2 regions of the Stenotrophomonas sp. JC08 genome follow, and region 1 is predicted to be linked to the other one. Evidence: predicted binding sites of a transcription regulator. Region 1 holds the regulator's gene; the other holds the start of a gene.

Region 1 (8,114 bases):
GCGGCGATCGGCAGGAACAGCAGGTTGGCCGAGGCGATACCGTAGATGGTGGCGGTGAACGCGGCGGCGATGCCATGGCCGAGCATGCTCGGATCGGCCAGGTTCTTCATCACCGCGATCAGCCCCAGCACCGCACCGATGATGCCCAGCGTCGGTGCATAGATGCCCATGCCCTCGAACACCTTGGTGGCGGCAAGGTCGTGGTGCTCCTGGCTGCCCAGTTCGATTTCCAGCATGTGGCGGATGGTTTCCGGCTCCACGCCGTCGACCACCAGCTGCAGGCCCTTGCGCACGAACGGGTCGTCCTGCAGTTCCACCTGCGACTCCAGCCCCAGCAGGCCCTGGCGACGGGCGATATTGCTCCAGTCCACGATCTGCTGGATCAGCGCCGGGCGGTCGCTTTCCGGCGGGAACACCACCCAGCGCACGATCTTGAAGGCATGTTTGAAAATTGCCGGCGAGGTGTGCAACAGGATCGCCGCCGTGGTGCCGACGATCACGATCACGAACGCCGCCGGCGACCACAGTGACGACAGCCCGGCACCTTTCAGGATGCTGCCGCCCACCAGCGAGGCCAGGGCGAGAAAGAGTCCGATGATGCTGAGTCTGTCCATTTATAAGGTATCGGCTTGGAGTGGGGCTACTTGAACGGAAGCGCGTCAGTCCTGCGGGTTGCGCAGGCCATCGACGTCGAGAATCAGTGCCATGCGGCCGTCGCCGATCAGGGTCGCGCCGGCATAGCCACGCAATCCGCGCAGCGCCTTGGGCAGCGGCTTGATCACCACTTCCTCGCGGCCGCGCACCTGGTCCACGACCAGTCCGAAGCGGGCTTCACCGACCTGCAGCACGACGATGGTCAGCAGCGGGGACGGGGTTGGCGGCACGGCCAGCCACTGGCGCAGGTCCACCAGCGCCAGCGTGTGCGACTTGCGGTCCAGTACCGCGCGACCGTCGAACCAGCCCAGCGAGGTGGCCGGTGCATGCAGCACCTCCATCACCCTCGCCAGCGGCAGCGCGTAGACATCCTGACCGGCCTGCACCAGTAGGGTCGGCAGGATCGCCAGGGTCAGCGGCACGCGGATCAGGAAGCGGCTGCCACGGCCGAGTTCGGACTGGATCTGGATCTGGCCGCTGAGCTCGCGGATGCGCGACTGCACAACGTCCATGCCGACGCCGCGACCGGAGATGTCGGTGACCTGCTGTTTGGTCGAAAATCCCGGTAGGAACACCAGGTGCAGGCATTCCTCGCTGCTCAGGCGTGCGGCGGCTTCCGGGTCGATCAGCCCCTTCTCGCGGGCCTTGGCGCGCAGGCGTTCGGGGTCGATGCCGGCGCCATCGTCCTGGATCTCGATGGAGACGTAGTCGCCTTCCTGCTGGGCGGACAGGCGGACGTGGCCCATGCGCGGCTTGCCTTGCGCTTCGCGCAGGTCGGGGGCTTCCACACCGTGGTCGATGGCGTTGCGCACCAGATGCACCAGCGGGTCGGCCAGCGCCTCGACCAGGTTGCGATCCAGCTCGGTGTCGGCGCCGACCAGTTCCAGATCGACTTCCTTGTCCATCGCGCGGGCGACGTCGCGGGCGACCTTGGGAAAGCGCGAGAACACTTTGCCGACCGGCTGCATGCGGGTACGCATGACCGCCGATTGCAACCGCGCGGTGGCGATATCCAGGGTGGAAACGGCGCGGTCCAGCTCCTCGTCCTTCAACCGCGTGCGCAGCGTCTTGAGGCGGTTGCGGGACAGCACCAGTTCGCCGATCAGGTTGACGATGGCATCCAGCCGCTTGGTGTCCACGCGCACCGTCTGCTCCGGTTCCACCGCTTTGGCGGCTGACTTGGGCGGCGCGGTGGGTTTCGGCGCCGGGGCAGGGACCGGGACCGGTCGCGGCGGGGGAGCCGGGGCAGTGACGGTGGCCAGCGGTTGCGCACCGGGCGCGGCACCCCCGTGCAGCTGGTCGAGCAGGGCTTCGAACTCGTCTTCGCTGATCAGCTCTTCATCGGCCTTCGCCGCCAGCGTGGCACCGGGTGCGGTGCTGCCGTGCAGCGCATCAAGCAGGGCCTCGAATTCGTCCTCGCTGATCAGGTCGCTGTCGTTCCCGGCGGCGACCGTTGCCACGGCCTTGACCGGAGCTGGGGCGGGTGCAGCACCGATATCGAACTGGGCGATCAGGCTGGCCGGGGCGTGCACCGGCTCGGTGCCGGCGGCCACGGCGTCGAGCATGGACTGCAGCCAGTCCAGTGATTGCTGGGCGGCGTCGAAATGGTGGGCCAGCAACTCGGCCTTGCCCGAGCGCGCCAGCCCCAGTGTTTCTTCGGCGACATGGCACAGCTCGACCATCGGTGTGATCGACAGGAAGCCGGCGCCGCCCTTGAGCGTATGGAAACCGCGGAACACCAGGTTGAGCTGCTCGGCGTCCTGTGGCGCCTGCTCCAGCGTGACCAGCTGTTCGCCGAGGCGGTCGAGGATTTCCTGGGCTTCAAGGATGAAGTCGGCGGCGATGTCGTCGGCAAAGGCACTCATGCGCTTACAGCCCCAAATCGGAAAGCAGATCGTCGGCGTCGTGCTGGGAAACGGCGTGACGGTCCAGTCCGCCCACGGCAGGGCCGGCCAGTGTGTTGCCCGGTGCTTCTTCTTCCGGCTGCGGCAGTCCCAGCGCGCCGAAGCCCTCGTGTACGCGACGGACGATGCTGACCACGCGGCGGATGATCTGGCCGGTAAGGTCCTGGTAGCTCTGGGTCAGGGCGATCTCGGTGAGGTTGCGGCGGATCTGCTCCAGCGCCTGTTCGTGCTCGACTGCCGGCAGGCGGCTTTCGCGCAGGCCGGTGACCAGCTCGCGGCACTGTTCGGCCAGGTCCAGCGTGCGGTGGGTGGCCTTCTCGGTCATCTCCACGACGTGGTCCAGGCGCGCGCAGGCATCATCCAGCTCGCCGGCATCGCTGGGCACGGTGGGCAGGTCGCCCAGCGCCTGGCCGAGCTCGCGTGCCAGCCGGCCCAGTCCGGCCATCATCGGCTGCGTGCGCAGCGCGGCCAGCGCGTCGATTTCCTGGCGCCAGCCGGCCTCGTCGCCGCTTTCCAGCGCGCCCAGCGCCTCCTGCAGATGCTGGATCAGCGCATTGCGGTCGCCTGCGGTATCGGGGGGCGTGACCATCAGGCGCTCGCCGCCAGGCGTTCAAAGATCTTGCCGAGCTTCTCTTCCAGCGTCTGCGCGGTGAACGGCTTGATGATGTAGCCGTTCACGCCGGCCTGTGCGGCTTCGATGATCTGCTCGCGCTTGGCCTCGGCGGTCACCATCAGCACCGGCAGGGTCTTGAGCTTGGGATCGGCGCGCACCGCCCTGAGCAGCTCGATGCCGGTCATCACCGGCATGTTCCAGTCGGTGACGATGAAATCGAACGGCTGGCTCTGCAGCAGCGACAGCGCGGCATGCCCGTCCTCGGCCTCGGCGGTATTGGTGAAGCCCAGGTCGCCGAGCAGGTTCTTGACGATGCGGCGCATGGTCGAGAAGTCGTCGACGATCAGGATGCGCATGTTCTTGTTCAAAGGGCTTTCCTCTTCATGATTCCTCGAGGCCGGCATCGGCCGCCTCGAATGTTTTCAACCGGCTGCGCAGGCGCAGCGCCGCCTGGCCGTGGATCTGGCAGACCCGCGACTCGCTCACGCCCAGCACTGCGCCAATTTCCTTCAGGTTCAATTCCTGCTCGTAGTACAGCGACAGCACCAGCTGTTCGCGTTCGGGCAGCTGGGCGATGGCCTTGCCCAGCTCGGCGCCGAACTGGCTGCGTTCAAGCACCTGCAGCGGGGTCGGGCCGCCGGTGGTCGGGGTATCCAGTTCGCCCTGGTCCTCGATGCGCGACTCCAGGCTCAGTACCTGGCCGCGCGAGGCGTCCTCGACCAGCCGCATGTATTCGTCCAGCGGCAGCTCCATCGCTTCGGCCACTTCGGTGGCGCTGGCGGCGCGGCCACTGGCCTGCTCGATGCGGCGGATGGTGTTGGCGGCTTCACGGGCGCGGCGGTGCACCGAGCGTGGCACCCAGTCGCCGCGGCGGATCTCGTCGATCATCGAGCCGCGGATGCGGATCGAGGCGTAGGTCTCGAACGAGGCGCCCTGATCGGCGTCATAGCTGCGCGAGGCTTCCAGCAGGCCCATCATGCCGGCCTGGATCAGGTCGTCGACCTCGACGCTGGCCGGCAGGCGCGCGGCCAGGTGATGGGCGATGCGGCGCACCAGGTCGGCATGCCGGGTGATGCAGTCGTTGCTGCTGGCACGCTGCACTTCGCGGTACTGGGCGGCGGCGTTCATGCAGGCACCCCGCGCTGGATGATGCGCTCCAGGAAGAACTCCACGCCGCCACGGGCCTCGGTCGGTGCTTCCCAGCGGGCGGTGCGACGGGCGATCTCCTGGATCGCCAGCGCGGCCGGCGAGGACGGGTAGGCCTTCATCACCGGCTGCTGGCGCTGGACCGACAGCCGCAGCCAGTCGTCCTGTGGCACGCAGCCCAGGTAGTTCAGCGACACGTCGGCGAGGAACTTGTCGCACACGCGCACCAGCTTCTCGTACAGCACGCGGCCTTCGTTGGCATCGCGCGCCATGTTGGCCACCACCTGCACGCGGTCCACGCCACGTTCGCGCGAGAGCACCTTGATCAGCGCGTAGGCGTCGGTGATCGAGGCCGGTTCGTCGCAGACCACCACCACGGTGTCCTGCGCGGCCTGGCAGAAGGTCAGCACGCTGTCGGTGATGCCGGCGGCGGTGTCGATGATCATCACGTCCAGGTCGCGTTCCAGCTCGGAGAACACGTTGACCAGGCCGACGTGTTCGGCCGGCTGCAGTTCGGCCATGTGCCGGCGACCGGACGCGGCCGGCACCACCAGCACCCCGTTCGGGCCTTCCAGGATCAGCTCCTCCAGCGTGCAGCGCCCGGCGACCAGGTCGGCCAGGGTGTGCGTGGGCTTGAGGCCGAGGATCACGTCGATGTTGGCCAGGCCCAGATCGGCGTCCAGCAGCAGCGTGCGCTTGCCCATCCCGGCCAGCGCCACGGCCATGTTGGCCGAGATGTTGGTCTTGCCGACGCCGCCCTTGCCACCGGTGACCGCGATGGTGCGCACCGGGCCGGCCGGCTGGCGGCGGGTGGCCGACAGCGGGAAGGTGTTGGTCAGTTGGGCGTACTCACGCGACGGCATTGTTGAACTCCATGTTGCAGGGCATATCGGCCGCGCGGCGCAAATCTTCAAGGCGAAGTACGAGATTGGCCGCAGAGGCGCGGTGCAGGTCCTCCGGAACGTCCTGGCCGTCCGTCACCCAGGTGATCGGCAGGCTGTGATCGACCGCCACCGACAGTGCCGAACCGAAGCGGCCGGTCTCATCGAGCTTGGTCAGCACCAGCCCCTGCGGATTGGCGGCACCGAAGCGGCGCACCACTTCATCCATGTCCTGGAAGCTGGTGTTGGCCGGAAGCACCAGCAGGGTGCGGATCTGGCCGGCGGCACGCAGCCACTGCAGCTGCGCGGCGAGGGCACGGTCGCGCTGGCCCAGCCCGGCGGTGTCGATCAGCACCAGCTTGTAGTCGGCCAGCCGTTCCAGCAGCTGGTTGAGGTTGGTGCCGCTGTTGGCCTCGTGCACGGCAATGCCGAGCTGGCGGCCGAAACCGTACAGCTGCTCGCGGGCGCCGATGCGCTGGGTGTCGGTGGTGACCAGCGCCACGTCGCGGGCGGCATGGGCTTCGGCGAAACGCGAGGCCAGCTTGGCGATGGTGGTGGTCTTGCCGGCGCCGGTGGGGCCGACCAGGGCGATGACGCCGCCGGTCTCGATCGGATCGATCGGGGCGATCGGCAGCTTGCGCGAGATCAGCCCCAGCATCAGCCCACGGGCACGGGCCGGATCAGTGCCCAGCGGAATCTGCATCACCACATCACGCGCCAGGCCGGCGTCGAAGCCGTATTCCTCCATCAGATCCAGCGCGTTGGCACGCACCGCGCTGCCGCGCAGGCGCTCATCGGTGAAACGGCTCATCTCGCGCTCGATCAGCTGGCGCATGTCGGCCACTTCGCGGCGCAGCTCCAGCATCTGGGTGTCATCGCGTGGCGTGCTGTCGACGGCGACCAGCGACGGCACCGGCGCCGGTTCGGTGGCCGCGACTGCGGCGACTGCCGGCTGCGGTTCTGCGGCGACCGGCAGTGGCGGCAACGTCGGCGCCGGCGGCGGCGTCGGCATTGCGTCCCGGGTGATCGACGCAATGTCTGCCGGGGTGTCGTCGATCATGAAATTGGCGCGGGTGCCCACGCCCGCCGTCGCGGTTGCCGGCGGTGGTGCCGGAATCTCGGCGAGTGCCGCCGCCGGGCGGGCAGTACCGGGGGCGAGGAAGGCCGGCACCACCGGCGCATCGTCGGCAGGAGGCAGGGTGGCGAAGGTCTGTTGCGCTGCCGCTGGGGTATCGGCGCGCGGCTGTGGTGGCGATGGCGGCTGCGGCTGCAGCATTGCGGCAAAGCGGCTGTGCCGCGGCAGCAGGTCGGCGCTGCTGTCCAGGGAACGGCCGGTGGCGCCCACCGCCGAGCGGGCCAGCGCGGCCACGGCGGAAGCGGTGGGAATGACGGCTTCCGGCTCGGCAGTCTTGCGCCGGGTGACGGCGGCCATGATCGCTTCGGCGGCGCTGCGTGGCTTGGCCGGCTTCGCCGGGGCCGGGCGGCTGGCTTCCAGGGCGCGTTGCACAGCGGCTTCGTCGTAGTTGGCCGCCGCCACGATCTCGACACCTTCCTCGATCCGCCGGTTGGACAGGATCACCGCGTCCGGACCGTGTTCCTTGCGGACCAGGTTCATGGCGGTGCGCATGTCGGCGGCGACGAAACGTTTGATTTTCATGCTGTGGTACCGGGAATTTGAATGCGGTTGCGACGAAGGCGATGGGTGGCTGTTGCTGTTGAACATGGCGGTGGTAGCTCCTGCGTCCTTCGTTGCTGCGGTTTTTTCAGGCGTCCGGTTTACGTCACCGGTGCCGGGTTCCAGTGCTTCAGCTGATCGTGCCGACCAGCTTCAGGCGCTTGTCCTCCGGCACTTCGCTGTAGGCCAGTACCGACAGCGCGGGGACGCTGTGGCGGACCATCCGGGCGAGTGCGGCGCGGACCGGGCCCGGTACCAGCACCACCGCCGGCTCGTTGCGTGCCTCCTGCTTGCCGACACATTCGGCAAGACTCTGGTGGAGGCGTTCGGCGAGACCGGGTTCCAGTGCGGCACCATTGCCTTGTGTGGATTCTTGCAAGACCCGTTCCAATTGCGGATTGAGGGTGAACACCGGAAGCTCCGGCGCCATCCCGGCGATCTCCTGCACGATGAAACGGCCCAATGCGTTGCGTACCGCGGCGGTGAGCGCGGCCGGGTCCTGGGTCTGCGCGGCGTTCTCCACCAGTGCCTCGGCGATCTTGCGCAGCTGGCGCACCGGGATGCGTTCGGTGAGCAGGTTCTGCAGCACGCGCGCGACGACGGAGATCGGCAGCGCCTTCGGAGTGAGGTCTTCCACCAGCTTGGGCGCGCTCTTGGCCAGCGTCGCCAGCAGCTGCTGGACTTCCTCGTGGCCGAGCAGCTCCGGCGCGTGTTCGCGGATCAGGTGCGACAGGTGGGTGGCGACCACGGTGGCCGGATCGACCACGGTGTAGCCCAGCGATTCGGCATGGGCGCGCTGGTGCGGCTGGATCCAGGTGGCATCCAGACCGAATGCGGGGTCCTTGCCGGCGATGCCGTCGAGCTGGCCCAGCGCGCTGCCCGGATCCAGCGCCAGTTCGCGGTCGGGGTGGATCTCGGCACTGGCCACCGGCACGCCGTGGACCAGCAGGCGGTAGCCGCTGGGCGGCAGTTCCAGGTTGTCGCGGATATGTACCGAGGGAATGAGGAAGCCGACATCCTGGGTGAGCTTGCGGCGCACGCCCTTGATGCGCGCCATCAGTTCGCCCCCCTGGTTCTTGTCCACCAGCGGGATCAGCCGATAGCCGACCTCCAGACCCAGCGGGTCGATCGGGCGCAGCTCGTCCCAGCTCAGTTCGGCGGTGGCCGCCGGCGCGGAGGACGGCAGCCCCGGAATATCGCCCGGAGCGGCGGCCGCTGGCTGCGCACTCGCCGCGGCGGCG
Region 2 (8,114 bases), 1.3 Mb from region 1:
TGCCACGCCGCGCGCCTGCGTAACCGCACCCGTGGCCGCCTGCACTGCCCGATGGTGCTGCGCGTGCCGTGGGGCGGCGGCATCCGCGCGCCGGAACACCACAGCGAAGCCAACGAGGCGATCTTCACCAACGTGCCGGGCCTGCGTGTGGTGCTGCCGTCCAGCCCGCAGCGTGCCTACGGGCTGCTGCTGGCGGCGATCCGCGAGCCGGATCCGGTGATCTACATGGAGCCCAAGCGCATCTACCGCCAGTACAAGGAAGTGGTCGTCGATGACGGCGAGGCGCTGCCGCTGGACGTGTGCTTCGTGCTGCGCGACGGCACCGACGTGACCCTGGTGGCGTGGGGCGCACAGGTCAAGGAAGCGCTGGAAGCGGCCGACACGCTGGCCGGCGAAGGCATCAGCGCCGAAGTGATCGACGTGGCCACGCTGCGTCCGCTGGATTTCGCCACCATCGCCGAATCGGTGGCCCGCACCGGCCGCTGCGTGATCGTGCAGGAAGCGCCGAAGACCGCCGGTTTCGGCGCCGAGATCGCCGCGCGGCTGGCCGAGGAGTCGATGTACGACCTGCTGGCACCGGTGGAGCGCGTCACCGGCTATGACACCCACATCCCGCTGTTCCGGCTGGAAATGAAGTACCTGCCGAGCGTGGAGCGGATCGTGGCCGCGGCCCGGCGCGCGGTGGCGGCGGGCTGAGATGAAGGCGCGCCTGCTCAACGCCTATCGCAGCCAGTACCCGGTGCCATTGCGCTTCCACGCCGGTGAGATCGTCCAGCTGGGCGTACTCGACGAGGAATGGCCGGACTTCGCCTGGGTGAAAACCGGCGAGGGCCGTGCCGGCTGGGCACCGGTGGCATGGCTGCGACCGCTGGGCGACGGCCGCGCCGAGGCGCTGCGCGATTACAGCGCGCAGGAGCTGGACGTGGACAGCGGCGAGAGGGTGCAACTGCATCACGAACACGGGGGCTGGTGGTGGGCCGAACGCGCCAATGGCGCGCGGGGCTGGCTACCGGCACGCGACCTGGAACTACTGGAAGAAAATCCCTGAAATGAGCCAGACCAAGAACTTCAACCTGCCCGACCTGGGCGAAGGCCTGCCGGACGCGACCATCGTGGAGTGGTTCGTCAAGGAAGGCGACGTGATCACGCTGGACGAGCCGCTGGTGTCGATGGAGACCGCCAAGGCCGTGGTCGAGGTGCCCTCGCCCTTCTCCGGCAAGGTGCTGCAGCTGGCCGGTGCGCCGGGGGACATCGTCATCACCGGGCACATGCTGGCGCAGTTCGAGATCGACCCGGACCTGCCGCAGCGCGCCGAAGGCCAGGACACCGGCCATCACCATGGCGCACCTGCGCCGGCCGCTCCGGCACCGGCTCCCGTCCCGGCAGCCAGCGCTGCAGCCGAACGTGCCGATGAAGGCACGGTGGTCGGCGCGATGGTCAGCTCCAATGCCGTACATGCCGAACAGGCCGTGGCCGTGGGCGGCGTCAAGGCGATGCCGGCGGTGCGCGCGGTCGCCCGCAAGCTGGGCGTGGACCTGACCCGCGTGCGCGCCACCGGTGCCGATGGCGCGGTGACGATGAATGACGTGAAGCAGGCTGCCGAAGCCGGCACCGCGAAGATCGGCAGCGCGCCGGCAGCCGCACCGCAAGCGGTCCAGGCCGCTGCCGCACCCGCACCCGCCGCACGCGTCGACGCCAGCCGCACCCCGCTGTCGGCCGCCGGCAAGCCGATGCGTACCGCGCCGCCGGGCGTGGTCGCCAAGGGCCAGCCGGAGCCGCTCAAGGGCGTGCGCCGCAACATGGCCCGGGTGATGGCCGATGCACACAGCAAGGTCGTGCCGACCACGCTCAGCGACGACGCCGACATCCATGCCTGGGCCCCGGGCAACGACATGACCTCGCGGCTGGTGCGCGCGATCGTGGTCGCCTGCCAGACGGTGCCGGCGATGAACGCCTGGTTCGACGGCGACAACCTCACCCGCACCCTGCATGCGCAGGTCGACATCGGCATCGCCGTGGACACCGACGACGGTCTGTTCGTGCCGGCCCTGCGCAATGCCGACATGCTCGACGCCCGTGGCGTGCGCGAGGGCATCAACCGCCTGCGCCAGCAGGTGGAAGACCGCTCGATCGCCCCCTCGGAACTGAGCGGCTACACCATCTCGCTGAGCAACTTCGGCATGTTCGCCGGCCGCTATGCGACGCCGGTGGTGGTGCCGCCATGCGTGGCGATCGTTGCCGCCGGCCGCGCCCGCTTCCAGCTCACCCCGGTGATGGGTGGCGTGGAAACCCACAAGGTCATCCCGCTGTCGGTCACCTTCGACCACCGCGCCTGCACCGGCGGCGAAGCCGCACGCTTCCTGCGCGCGCTGATCGACGACCTAGCGCTGGCCCACTGATCCGTTTTCCGCAGCAACCTTTCAGCCCGCAGCAATGCGGGCTGTTTTTTTTTGCGCGGCGGCAATAACAGCAGCGCTGCCGTTCCGCGTCTGCCGCTCATCGCGCATGCCGCACAATGGCCCTCCCCGCCGAGGAACCCGCCATGTCCGAGCTGCCGCCCCTGCCCGAGTTGCCACGCGGTCGCTACCGCCACTACAAGGGCCAGCCCTACCAGCTGGTGGACCTGTGCCGGCACAGCGAGACCCTGGAAGTGCTGGTGCTTTACCGCCAGCTCTATGGCGATGGCGCGCTATGGGTGCGGCCGTATGCGATGTTCGTGGAAGCCGTCATCGTCGACGGTGAGCCGGTGCCGCGCTTTGCACCGGAGCCGGACCCGCGCTGATACCAGCCCTGTCGATACCTTTGCATGGAGCCGTCGATGCGGCGTCCCCGGATATGGATTGGCCTGACGGCCGCCTGCTGGCTGTTCACCGTCTGGGTGATGCTGGCCTGGCTGCGCCCGGATTACCGCCCGCGCAGCGATAATCACCTGTCCTTCCATAGGCGAGCACCGTCATGACCCTTCCCCTGCACGGCCAACGGGTGCTGATTGCCGGCGGCAGCCGTGGCATCGGTCTGGCCATCGCCACCACGTTCGCCCGTGCCGGCGCGCAGCTGTCGCTGTGTGCCCGTGGTGCCGATGGACTGCAGCATGCGCGACAGATGCTGGAGCACGCGGGTGCAGCGGTGCATGTGCAAGCCTGCGACCTCGCCGATCCGGCACAGATCGAAGCGTGGGTGGACGCGGCGGCGGCAGCGCTGGGCGGCATCGACATCGTCGTCAACAACGCCTCCGGGTATGGCAACGGCAATGACGACGCCAGCTGGCAGGCCGGTTTCGATGTCGACCTGATGGCCGCCGTGCGCACCAACCGCCTGGTGCTGCCGTACCTGCGCCAGAGCGCGCAGCCGGCGATCCTCAACATCAGCTCGATCAATGCCTCGGTACCGACCCCGCGTGCGGCCGCGTACTCCACCGCCAAGGCCGCGCTGAACTACTACACGGTGTCACTGGCCACGGAGCTGGCGCGCGAGCGCATCCGCGTCAACGCGCTCGCACCGGGGTCGATCGAGTTCCCCGGCGGCCTGTGGGACCGCCGGCGCAGCGGGGAGCCGGCGCTGTACGAACAGATCCGCGCGAAGATTCCGTTCGGCGGATTCGGCGATGCCGAGGACGTGGCCAGCGCCGCGCTGTTCCTGTGCTCACCGGCCGCGCGCTGGATCACCGGGCAGGTGCTGGCGGTGGACGGCGGACAGTCACTGCCGGCCTGAGCGGCGGGTGCAGCGAGGCGACTCAGGCCAGTTGCGCCGGACCGATCACCCGCTCACCCGGCTGCGGCGCCAAGGCCGCCTCGACCAGCGCCCGGGCAATACGATCGGCCGGGTTGATCCGCCATGCCCGGGGCAGGACCGGCCCCAGCACGCCGAGCACGCGGCCGGCGATGTGTTCCCCCGGTCGCCGCTCGGCCCGCTCGCCGCCGATCAGACCCGGCCGCACCAGCGTCAACGCGTCGAAGCCCAGCGCGCGCAGGTTGTACTCCAGCTCGCCCTTGATGCGGTTGTAGAAAACCGGCGAGCGCGGATTGGCGCCCACCGCCGAGTTCAGCGCAAACACCTTGCAGCCGTGCCGCTTCACCGTCTGCGCGATCAACAGCGGATAGCCGTGGTCGATCTGCCGGAACACCTCGCGCGAACCGGCCTGCTTCATCGTCGAACCCAGCGCGCAGATCGCCGCATCCACCTGCCACCAGTCGGCCTCCAGCGGCAGTTCGGAAAAATCCCGCACGGGATTGAGAAGGCGCGGGTCGACCTGCGCCAGTGGCCGCCGGGTAGGCGCGACCACGCTGCTGCAGCGCGGATCATCCAGCAGCTGCCGCAACACCTGCGCCCCGACCAGACCGCTTGCACCGGCCAGCAATACCCGCATTTCCTGTCTCCCGTGAACGGCTGCCGTTCAAGCCGGCCACCACCATGCCGATAATGGGGACTGGATACCACTCCCGCAGCACCTGCGCACCTGTTCCCGTCCGGACTCCAGCAATGGCTGACAGCACCGATCCCTCACCCTCCCGCAGCGCCGGGTTGGGACGCATCCTGTCACGCCGGCAGGGCAACGCCGATGCCGCCGCAACCGGCAGCAGCACCCGGCAACCACCGGCGTCCAACGGCATGGCACTGCTGCAGCGCCTGTTCGCCGGCGCGCACGAACCCGAAGCGCTGCTGCACGCCTTCGCCCAGGGCATGTGTACGTTGCCCGGCGAGCTGGGCGACATGGGCCAGCGCCTGCACAGCGCCCAGGCCGAGCGCGACTGGGAACGCTACGGACGCCTGCTGCGGCAGCTGATCGACAAGTACATCCGCACCGTCGAACTGGACACACCGGCCGCAGGCGATGGCGATGCCGCGCGCCTGCGCGACCTGTTGCGCGACACCCTCGAGGTGGTGCTGGCCAACCTGCTGCTGCAGGCACCGGAACTGCGGCAGCAGGCCGACCGCGTCGGTCTGGAACTACGCAACTGGCAGCCGGGACAGTCGCTGGCACCCGTGGAGCAGCCGTTGCGCGAACTGTGCCACCAGGCCGGTGTGCGCAACGACGGCCTGCAGGAGCAGCACGACCTGCTGCTGAACCTGTTCGACCTGCTGCTGGAGAACATTACCGAGCTGCTCGATGGCGACAGCTGGCTGCAGGGCCAGATCAAAACGGTACGCCAGCTGCTGTCCGGCCCGCTGGACCACACCTCGCTGGAACAGACCCGCAGCGAGCTGCGCGAAGTGATCTATCGGCAAAGCCTGCTGAAGGAAGGCATCGACGCCTCCAAGAGCGCGATGAAGGAGCTGATGGTCGATTTCATCCAGCAGATGGACGACATCGCCAGTGATGCCGGCGACTACCACGACCGCCTGGCCGGCTATGCGGTGTCGGTGCGCCAGATCCGCAACATCGCCGATCTCAACCAGCTGCTGCAGGACGTGCTGCAGGACACCGCACGCGTGCAGGGCCAGGCGCTGCGTGCGCGCGACCATCTCGCCAACGCCCGCGCCGAAGCCCGCGCCGCCGAACAGCGCGTGCTGCAACTGGAACGCGAGCTGGAGGATGCCGGCAGCCAGCTGCGCAGCGATCCGTTGACCGGCGCGCTCAACCGCCGCGGGCTGGACGAGGTGCTGGGCGCTGCACTGCAGGCAGACACCGGGCCGCTCAGCGTGGCCCTGCTGGACCTGGACCACTTCGGCACGCTCAACGCGGCCCACGGCCATGCCGGTGGCGACCAGGCGCTGCGCCACATGGTCGCGGTGCTCCAGCAGCGGCTCCGCGGCGGCGATCACCTCGCCCGTTTCGGCGGTGACGAATTCGTGCTGGTACTGCCCGGCTGCGGACGCGGCGAGGCCTTGGAAAACGTGCGCCAGCTGCAGGCCAGCCTCGCGCAGCGACCGTTCCTGTACGAAGGCGAGCGCGTGCAGGTCCGTTTCAGCGCCGGCGTGGCCACCGCGTTGCCGGGAGAAACCGCCGAAGCCCTGCTGCAACGCGCCGATCGTGCGCTGTATGCGGCCAAGCAGGCGGGCCGCAACCAGGTGATGCCGGCCGACTGATCGCCAACGGCATGTCTTGGGCATCTGGGCCGTCTTGTGATATTTCCCGCGCTGGTGCGAATCACCTGTGCATGGACATTCCCTTGACCAACCGTGATGCCACTGCCGGACTGCAGCAACGCTTCGCGCATTTGCTCGCCCGGCATCGCGTTAGCACGATGGGCATTGAAACGCTTGCACGGCACGCATTGGCTGCGGCGCCTGCTGGGCAGCTTGTCCGGCCACAATCCTTGGTACGCGCACAGCAGCAGTTGCGGGAGCTGGAACAGGCCTCGCCCCGGCAACAGGTCCTTCCACGGAGAGATTCACGCCTAACCCGGGCAACCGCTTGCGTGCCCGGGCCAGCTCCACACTCAGTGCGCCGGCTTGCTGCCGCGCAATTTCTGGAACCCCATCACCCCGACCAGCACGGTGATGCCGATGGCGATGCCCACCACCACGCTGCCCAGTGCGTTGGCCAGCCACTCAAGATTGGCCGGGGCCAGGCCCACGATGAAGTGGTGCAGTGCCGGGATCGCGTGGATGAGGATGCCGCCGCCGACCAGGAACATCGCCGCGGTGCCGGCGATGGACAGGCCACGCATCAGCCACGGCGTCGCATGCAGCAGGCCGCGACCGAAGGCGGCCAGCGCGCGGCCCTTGTCCAGCAGCCAGACCCCGAGGTCGTCGAGCTTGACGATGCCGGCCACCAGCCCGTAGACGAACACCGTCATCGCCACGGCGATCACGATCAACGTGGCCACCTGCTGTCCGAACGGTGCGCTGGACACCACGCCCAGCGACAGCACGATGATCTCGGCCGAGAGGATGAAATCGGTGCGCACCGCGCCCTTGATCTTGGTCTTTTCCCACGCCACCACGTCGGTGCTGTCATCGGCCAACGCGCGGCTCAGTTCGGCCTTGTGCGTGGCCTCTTCGTCCTTGCCCTGCAGGAACTTGTGCGCCAGTTTCTCCACGCCCTCAAAGCACAGGAAAGCCCCGCCGAGCATCATCAGCGGCGTCACCAGCCAAGGCAGCCAGGCGCTGATCGCCAGTGCCGCCGGCACCAGGATCGCCTTGTTGACCATCGAGCCCTTGGCGACCGCCCACACCACCGGCAGTTCACGGCTGGCGCTGACGCCGGTCACCTGCTGCGCGTTGAGCGCCAGATCATCTCCAAGCACGCCGGCGGTCTTTTTGGCCGCAACCTTGGTCAGGATGGAAACATCGTCGAGCAGGGTGGCGATGTCGTCGAGCAGGGTAAACAGGCTGGCTCCAGCCATGGGCACACCGGGTTCGAGGAAGGGGGGCCAATTTTCCACCATCGGCCGCGCTTGATGTGAGCCGGCATTCACTTGCCGCCCACCGGCTGCTGGTAACACTGGCGCTGCATGATTGCGGAGGCATCTTCTTGCACGAGCCAGCCACTGACCCACCGGCAACCCCCATCGGCGGCATGAACCGGCGCCAGCAGATCGTGCGCCTGCTGCTGCGCTACCGGAACTCGGGCGTGTTCTCGGGGATCCAGTTCGACGGCGAGCTGCCGCGCCTGGAACGCGTCGCCACCAATGACAACCCCACCCAGTTCGTCGCCGACCTGGAAGCGCTGGGCATCACCTTCGTCAAGCTTGGCCAGGTGCTGTCCACGCGGCCGGACATGATTCCGCCCGAGTATGTGGCGGCGCTGGAACGCATGCAGGAGAACGTCGCACCGATCGCGGTGGCGCAGATTCGCGCCGTCATCGAAGAGGATCTCGGGGTTCCGGTGAACAAGCTGTTCGCGTGGTTCGACCCCGAACCGCTGGGCTGCGGCTCGATCGCCCAAGTGCACCGTGCCGGCCTGCACGATGGCCGCGAGGTGGCGGTGAAGGTGCAGAAACCCGATGTCGCCGCGCAGCTGCGCTCGGACCTGGCGGTGCTGCGCAGCTTCGCCAGTGCCGCCGACCACCTCACCCGGGTCGGCCGCAAGGTGCGCTTTTCCGACTGGCTCGGCGAGTTCGCCAAAAGCCTGCGCATGGAACTGGATTTCGAGACCGAAGCCAGCAACCTCGCCCGCTTCGGCCAGCATCTGGCGCCCTATCCCGAGCTGACCGTGCCGCAGCCGCTGT

The links. Region 1 encodes FliA, which starts transcription of late flagellar genes. Its sites were predicted from a motif close to TAAAGTTTNNCNNNCNNNGGCCGATAA; they were not measured.
Region 2: a site for FliA is predicted at 4,394-4,420, ahead of ACSBPQ_RS13395 (GGDEF domain-containing protein). Genes of this name have one in related genera too.

Annotation. Positions count from the first base shown of each region.
Region 1 covers NZ_CP197473.1:1,562,618-1,570,731, forward strand. The annotation lists gene ACSBPQ_RS07135 (flagellar motor protein) at 1-614, opposite strand, end outside; gene ACSBPQ_RS07140 (chemotaxis protein CheA) at 660-2,519, opposite strand; gene ACSBPQ_RS07145 (protein phosphatase CheZ) at 2,524-3,147, opposite strand; gene cheY (chemotaxis response regulator CheY) at 3,147-3,539, opposite strand; gene ACSBPQ_RS07155 (RNA polymerase sigma factor FliA) at 3,553-4,299, opposite strand; gene ACSBPQ_RS07160 (MinD/ParA family ATP-binding protein) at 4,296-5,180, opposite strand; gene ACSBPQ_RS07165 (AAA family ATPase) at 5,167-6,855, opposite strand; gene flhA (flagellar biosynthesis protein FlhA) at 7,004-8,114, opposite strand, start outside.
Region 2 covers NZ_CP197473.1:2,904,658-2,912,771, forward strand. The annotation lists gene ACSBPQ_RS13365 (alpha-ketoacid dehydrogenase subunit beta) at 1-696, shown strand, start outside; gene ACSBPQ_RS13370 (SH3 domain-containing protein) at 698-1,048, shown strand; gene ACSBPQ_RS13375 (dihydrolipoamide acetyltransferase family protein) at 1,050-2,399, shown strand; gene ACSBPQ_RS13380 (DUF1653 domain-containing protein) at 2,543-2,782, shown strand; gene ACSBPQ_RS13385 (SDR family NAD(P)-dependent oxidoreductase) at 2,956-3,711, shown strand; gene ACSBPQ_RS13390 (NAD-dependent dehydratase) at 3,734-4,366, opposite strand; gene ACSBPQ_RS13395 (GGDEF domain-containing protein) at 4,480-6,027, shown strand; gene ACSBPQ_RS13400 (DUF808 domain-containing protein) at 6,381-7,289, opposite strand; gene ACSBPQ_RS13405 (ABC1 kinase family protein) at 7,463-8,114, shown strand, end outside.